Regions from separate parts of the Pseudarthrobacter sp. C1 genome, predicted to be linked through region 2. Evidence: riboswitches for the same ligand, from Rfam matches in the RefSeq annotation. Region 2 holds a riboswitch; each other region holds the start of a gene.
What was found. Region 2 has a riboswitch for cyclic di-AMP ahead of U7114_RS02400 (C40 family peptidase). Riboswitches for the same ligand answer to the same signal wherever they lie in the genome.

Region 1: it holds a riboswitch for cyclic di-AMP, as region 2 does, so the genes downstream of both, U7114_RS17520 (hypothetical protein) here and U7114_RS02400 (C40 family peptidase) in region 2, are expected to answer to the same signal.
Region 3: it holds a riboswitch for cyclic di-AMP, as region 2 does, so the genes downstream of both, U7114_RS08400 (LysM peptidoglycan-binding domain-containing protein) here and U7114_RS02400 (C40 family peptidase) in region 2, are expected to answer to the same signal.

What each region holds. Positions count from the first base shown of each region.
Region 1 is NZ_JAYESK010000013.1:9,591-11,784, reverse strand. It holds gene U7114_RS17525 (HAMP domain-containing sensor histidine kinase) at 1-581, shown strand, start outside; cyclic di-AMP (ydaO/yuaA leader) riboswitch at 677-837, shown strand; gene U7114_RS17520 (hypothetical protein) at 843-1,538, shown strand; gene U7114_RS17515 (glyoxalase superfamily protein) at 1,554-1,943, opposite strand; gene upp (uracil phosphoribosyltransferase) at 2,004-2,194, opposite strand, start outside.
Region 2 is NZ_JAYESK010000001.1:547,917-550,110, reverse strand. It holds gene U7114_RS02405 (M23 family metallopeptidase) at 1-645, shown strand, start outside; cyclic di-AMP (ydaO/yuaA leader) riboswitch at 758-955, shown strand; gene U7114_RS02400 (C40 family peptidase) at 1,026-1,697, shown strand; gene U7114_RS02395 (NlpC/P60 family protein) at 1,857-2,194, shown strand, end outside.
Region 3 is NZ_JAYESK010000004.1:164,477-166,670, forward strand. It holds gene U7114_RS08400 (LysM peptidoglycan-binding domain-containing protein) at 1-746, opposite strand, end outside; cyclic di-AMP (ydaO/yuaA leader) riboswitch at 750-950, opposite strand; gene U7114_RS08405 (lytic transglycosylase domain-containing protein) at 1,190-2,194, shown strand, end outside.

The DNA.
Region 1 (2,194 bases), on a different contig from region 2:
CGGAACGGATGACCGCTTTGGTGGAGGATCTCCTGCTGCTCGCGCGGCTCGACGAGGGCCAGCCGCTGAAGCTTGCCGAGGTGGACCTGACCCAGCTGGTGGTGGAAGGCGTCAGCGATGAGAAGGTCATGGCGCCAGGGCACACCTGGCGGCTGGAGCTCCCCGACGAGCCGGTGGTGGTGAACGGGGATCCGTCCCAGCTGCGGCAGGTGCTGATGAACCTGCTCTCCAACGCCCGCAAGCACACCCCTCCGGGAACCACGGTGGTAACGGGGGTGGAGAAAACGCCGGAGGGCGCCGCAGTGGTGACCGTAACGGACGACGGCGGCGGCATACCGCCGGAGTTCGTGGACCAGGTCTTCGCCCGGTTTGCCCGCGCAGACGCGGCACGTGCGGGGACCAGCGCGCCCGGCGCGTCCGCCGCTGAAGGAACCAGCGGTTTGGGCTTGTCCATCGTCGAGTCCATTGTTGAGGCCCACGGCGGACGGGTAACGGTGACGTCGCAACCCGGCCGCACGCAGTTCGCCCTGCGGATACCCCTCATGCGGGGAATGGCACAAGGCGGCGCGCCGTCATCGTGACCTCCGTTACCAAAATGTGACTTATGCGCTGAACTCCTGTACCGTCGAATGGGTGCGGTCCCCGTTCGGGCCGCATATCCCGGGTTGACGCCAAGCTCTGCCACTTCCCGGATTCCTCTTGAACAACGGCAGAGGCGGGGGACCCACCGTCCCGGGCACTGACTGCCCTTGGGGTTAAGCCTGCACGTGTTTTTTCCGTGCGGCCGGATGCCCTCATCCGAACCCGACAGCTAACTCCGCAGGTGTGAGAGGCGATCTATTATGTCCAAGTTCCTTGTAAAACCACGCCCGAATTCAGGCACGGATGCACGCTCCACGCGTGCAGCAGGCAAATTCCCCTCCGTCGGCCGGCGCGCCGGGCTGCTGGCAGCATCCTGCGCCCTACTTGTTGGAGTTGGCGCTGCGGGCCAGGCCACCGACACGGGTGCCCGCGTGGCAGCCACCGGGGCGCAGGCTTCGGAGTCCCATTCCAAGCTGAGCATGGAGCAGAGCGAAATCCGGGCCAACCCTGCGCCTGAGCCCGCAGCCGAGCAGATCAACGTTGTCCCGCAGGCAGCCGAACCTGCTCCCGTTGCCGAGCCCGCACCGGCTCCTGCGCCGGAACCCGCTCCGGCCCCGGCACCCGAGCCCGCACCCGTCGTCGCGGTTAATGATCCCGCAGGCGCCCAGGCGTACGCCGCAGGCCAGCTGGCTTCCTATGGCTGGGCTCCGGACCAGATGCAGTGCCTGCAGACCCTCTGGACCAAGGAATCGGACTGGACCACCACGGCCACCAACCCGAGCAGCGGCGCCTACGGCATCGTCCAGTCCCTGCCGGCTGAGAAGATGGCCAGCGCCGGAGCCGACTACCTCACCAACTACCGCACGCAGATTAACTGGGGCCTGAACTACATCCAGGAGCGCTACCAGTCGCCGTGTGGTGCACTGAACTTCCACTTGTCGAACAACTGGTACTAGGCGGGATGCAGTAACCTACTTCTGCTGCTCCCCCGCGTCCCGGCCGGGGATGTACTGGACGGCCCACCGGTTCCCGTCCGGATCCGCGAAGTACACAAAATGGCCCCAGTCCTGCACGTCCACTTCGCTCACGTCCACCCCGTTGCCCTTCAGGTGCTCGTAGGCAGCCTGGATGTCGCTGACCACGAGCTGGAGGTTCGAGCCGGTACCCGGAGGCGCGTCCGTGAGCCCTTCCCCGATGCAGATGGAGCAGGCCGAGCCGGGAGGAGTCAGCTGGACAAAGCGGATGGAGTCCGTGGGCCGCTGATCGAAATCGGCATTGAACCCCACCTTGTTGACGTAGAAATCCTTGGCCCGGTCCACGTCGGACACAGGGACAAACACCAGTTCCAGTTTCCAGTCCATCCGCACAGGCTAGCCCTGCGGCCGGGAACAGGAAAGGCCTGGCTTTAGCCTGCGATGTCCTTAGCCTGCGATGCCGTACAGCCGGTCGCCTGCGTCGCCGAGGCCAGGAACGATGTAGGACTTCTCGTTGAGCCTTTCGTCGATGGAGGCCAGCACGATGGTGACGTTGGCGCCGGAGAGTTCTTCCTCCAGCTTCGCCAGTCCTTCCGGAGCAGCAAGCAGGCAGATGCAGGTGACATCAGAGGCGCCGC
Region 2 (2,194 bases):
ATCGCACTCGCAGCCACAGGCCTGGTGCTGACCGTGACGGTGCCGGCCACCAGCCCCGTGATGGCCACCGACGCTCCCGGTGTTACTCCGATGGCAGCCTCAGCCGTCACGCCGCAGCCGCAGATCTCAGCCGAGGCCGGTGCCCAGATCGATTTCAGCCGTTCCGCCGTGGTCACCCAGGCGGATCCGGACGGCAAGCTCAAGCAGCTTCTCAGTGCCCAGTCCGCCGGCTCGGTGTCACGTGCTGCCTCGGCAGGAAGCCTCGGCGCTCCACTGGCCACGCTGACCACAGCGTCCCCCTTCGGCTACCGCGTCAGCCCGATCACCGGTGGCTCAGGCGACTTCCACCGCGGCCAGGACTATGTGGCCCAGTGCGGTACGTCGGTCTTCGCTGCCGCCACCGGTACCGTGACCTTCGTGGGCTGGCACCAGTTCGGCGGCGGAAACCGCGTTGTGGTGGACCACGGCAACGGCCTGGAAACCACGTACAACCACCTCTCCTCCTTCAGCGTGAGGGAGGGGCAGACCGTCTCGCGCGGGGACGTAATTGCCCTTAGCGGGACCACGGGCGCCTCCACGGGCTGCCACCTCCACTTCGAGGTGCAGGTCAACGGCGAAGTGGTCGATCCGACTGGCTGGCTGTAGTCAAGTGACGGTGAACTATCAGATGATCGTGACTTGCCGTGACCTGAATGTGACATTCACTCAAAACTGCTGTACCGTCTAACTCGCGTCAACTTTTCCGAAGTTGACGCTCTTGTGCGGATTGCCTAACTCTGCCACCGCTCAAGGTCCGTTCGCATTTCATCGTCTGGCAGGGGCGGGGGAACCAATTTTGGTCTTGGCTTTGGCTAAGACCTTGGGGTTAAGTCGCAAAACTTCCTTGGAAGCAGCGCGGCCGGGTGACTCCCATCCGAATCCGACAGCTCACCTCGCAGGCATTGGGAGAGGCTACCTTCGTGTCTTCACGCAATAATTCTGCGCGCCACCGTGCGCAAACGGTTCGTACCAACCCCTTGGACACTATGTCCAAGGCTGTTAGTGCCAATGCCGGGACAGTAGGTCGCCAGGCTGCCGTTATCGCCGCAGCTTCCGGTCTTATCCTCAGCATGGGCCTGCCCGCCAACGCAGCGGACACCACCGCTGGTGTTTCCGCTTCCACCGAGTCCGGCTCCGCGCAGGCTGCCCTGGCAGTCACCGCAGCCCCCACGGCCACCGTGTCGTTCGAGCGGCCCGTGGTCAAGACCACTGCCGCCCCGAAGCCGGAGCGGGTGCGCCCACAGTCCACCGCCACGGAAACGGGCGCAGCGTCGAGTTCGGAGTCTGCAGCGGACAAGCTGGCCAAGACTGTCTCTTCCGCTTCCACCTCAGGCATTGCTGCCATCGCCTACACGGGCATTGGCAGCCCCTACGTCTGGGGCGGCACCAGCCCGGTCACCGGATGGGACTGCTCCGGCTTCACCCAGTGGGTTTACGCCCAGGCCGGCATCAGCATCCCCCGCGTCAACGCCTGGACTGCCATGACCCCCACCTCCACCCCGCAGCCCGGCGACCTGGTCATGCAGAACGGCGGAGCGCACGTCGGCATCTACGTCGGCAACGGCATGATGGTCAGCGCGCTCAACCCCTCCCAGGGCACGCTGCTCCACGCCGTAGCCGCCACCGGCACCTCTTCGTTCTTCACCATCAGCAAATAGTTCTTGGACCCTCGGGTCCAAGAACTATTTCTTTGCTCCACCACGCTTTCCGCTAACACCACATCCCCGTTCGGGGCGTGCCGGCGTACCCCCAAGATGCCGGCGCGTCCACATCCCTTGGTGCCCACAACGGCCTGAGGAAAACGAAAGAGAGAACTGATGACTACTCGTGCTACCGCACGGCATCGCGCCGAGGTCACCAAAACCAGCTCAATCGCCATCATCGCCAAGGCTGTCGGCGAGAACGCCGGCGGCGTAGGCCGCCAGGCCGCTGTCATCGCCGCCGCTTCCGGCCTGGTACTGACCAGCGGCATCGCGGCGAACGCTGCCGACTCCAACGTCCAGCGCGACTCCGCTCCGGCTTCCACCCTGGAAGTTGAATCCGCCGTCGAAGCCCCCATCTCCGCGGCCTCCACGATCAACATCACCTTCGAAAAGCCCGCCGTCACCACCACGCCGGCCCCGGTTATCGAAGAACCCGCACCTGTCGAGGTCCA
Region 3 (2,194 bases), on a different contig from region 2:
CTGACAACCTGGCCGTCGCCGGCGTAAACGCCCACGTGGCCGGCCGTGATCACGAGGTCACCGGGAGCGGGGGAACCCACAACAGTGCCGTACTGGAAGAACTGGGTGGGAGCCAGGTCGCCGACGCTCAGGCCAACGGAACGCAGGGCGTTCTCCACCATCGCGGTGCAGTCCTGGCCGACGCCCACCTGGCTGTAAGCCGAGGCGAGAATTGCTGCTCCGGTGCCCGTGCCGGTGCTGGCAGAGGCGTAGGACAAGTTCATCCCCGTGTTCGCCGGTGCCGTGGCAGCGGCGGTCTGGACGGGTGCCGGGGCGGGTGCGGCGGCCGGAGCTGCCGGGGCGTAGCCTGCACCCGGGATCTGGATCTGGTCGCCGGGGTAGATAACCGCGGAGATTGAAAGCCCGTTGGCTGCCAGGACATCGCCCAGGGCCACGCCGTAGGCGGACGAGATGGCGCCCAGCGTGTCGCCGGTTACCACCGTGTGGACGGTGCCGGCTGCCGCAGCGGGGGCTGCAACTGCTGCGGCGGAGGCCTGGACGTTAGTGGTCTCGGTGGTGTCCGGACCGGTCACGCCGGCGTGCGCCGGGGCGCCGACGCCGAAAGCAATGCCGGATGCGGCTGCCACGGCGAGTGCCGGACGGCCCAGGGTCCTGGCCTGCGACTTGGCCGAAACAGCCAGTCCTTCGAGGACGATGGAGCGGGCCGGAGTTGCGCGGTGACGGGCGGTGGTGGAAATTTTTGACACAGTTGATCGCCTCTCCCATGCCTGCGGGGTGAGCTGTCGGGTTCGGGCTGGAGATACCCGGCCGGGAGCAACTCCGAAAGGAACGGAGGCGCCAGCGACTTAACCCCAAGGCCTCTTGAGAGGCCGTGGAAACTTGGTTCCCCCGTCCCTGCCAGCTGGATAGCGATGGTTCCCGGTTCAGCGGCAGGGCTCGGCAAGCTGAGGGGAATGTCCCGTCTGGGAGGGACACCTTAAGACCATAACCCGCCCCGGCGCCGATTGTCACGTTTGGGTAACATGCGAGGTTCTCCTCTCGGTTTATGCAAACGAACCGACTCTGGGTCGCGGGCACTGCGCGCACGCTCAGGCTTTCACCGTGGAAAGTCGATGGCTTGTCTCTGCTGTATAACGATGCAGGCCCCTCATCCTTGAAGTGAAGGTTGAAGCCGGTAAGCTTCCGAACTATGTCCCGTTCCGTTCTAAATGCCCGGCACCGCCTGCCCGGGACACTGCTGGCCGCCGCCCTCGCCGGCAGCGTCTGGCTGACTCCGGCCGGCGCGGCCGAGGGCGTTCCGCCTGGTGGCTACCCCTCGTGGGAGGACGTGGAGCGGGCCAAGCTGACCGAGGCCGGCACGGAAAAAGAGATCGGTATGATCGCAGGCCTGTTGGACGGGCTGCAGGCGCAGTCGGAGGCCTTGGGCAACGCGGCGGTGGCGTCAGCCGCTGAGTCTGCAGCGGCTGATGCCGCGTTGGCAGCATCCACTGCCCGAGTGGAGTCGCTGGCGGAACAGGCCGGGACCGCCAAAGCCGAACTCATCCGCCACAGGAAGGGCATCGGAGCCCTGGCCGCCCAGTCCTACAAAACGGGCGGTACGAACATGGGGTTCTTCGTGGCCCTTGATGCGATCGGGAACAACAATGTCCACGGGCTCAACGTGGTGCATCTGGTGGGCGGCAAAACGGCGGGCCTTGTGGACAAGGCAGCCGCCGCGGGGAAAGTTACGGCTTCGCTGGCCGATCAGGAGAAAGCCGCCCGGGCCGAGCGTGAACGGCTGTCCGACGAGGCGGCGGAAAAGCTTGCGGCGGCCCGATCGGCCCAGGAAGCCATGGCACGCCAGCTTACGGAAGAACAGCAGCGCAGCCGGGAGCTGACCGAGCAGTTGGCGTCCCTGAAGGGCACGACGGCGGCGGTTGAGGGTGAATTCCGGCGTGGACAGGCGGCTCTGGCCGCTTATGAAGCAGCGCAGGAGGCGAAAAGGGCCGCGGCCGGGGAAGAGGCACGACGACGGGCTGCCGCAGCCGCCGCGGCGGCAAAGGCGCAGCCATCTGCTGCTCCCGCCCCCGTGCGTCCGGCTCCTGCCGATCCGGCACCTGAAAATCCTCCGGCCGGCAACCCTGCGCCGCCGGATCCTGCTCCGCCTGTCCCCGCTCCGGCGCCTGCCGCGCCGCCCAGCCCGCCCGCCGTCGTA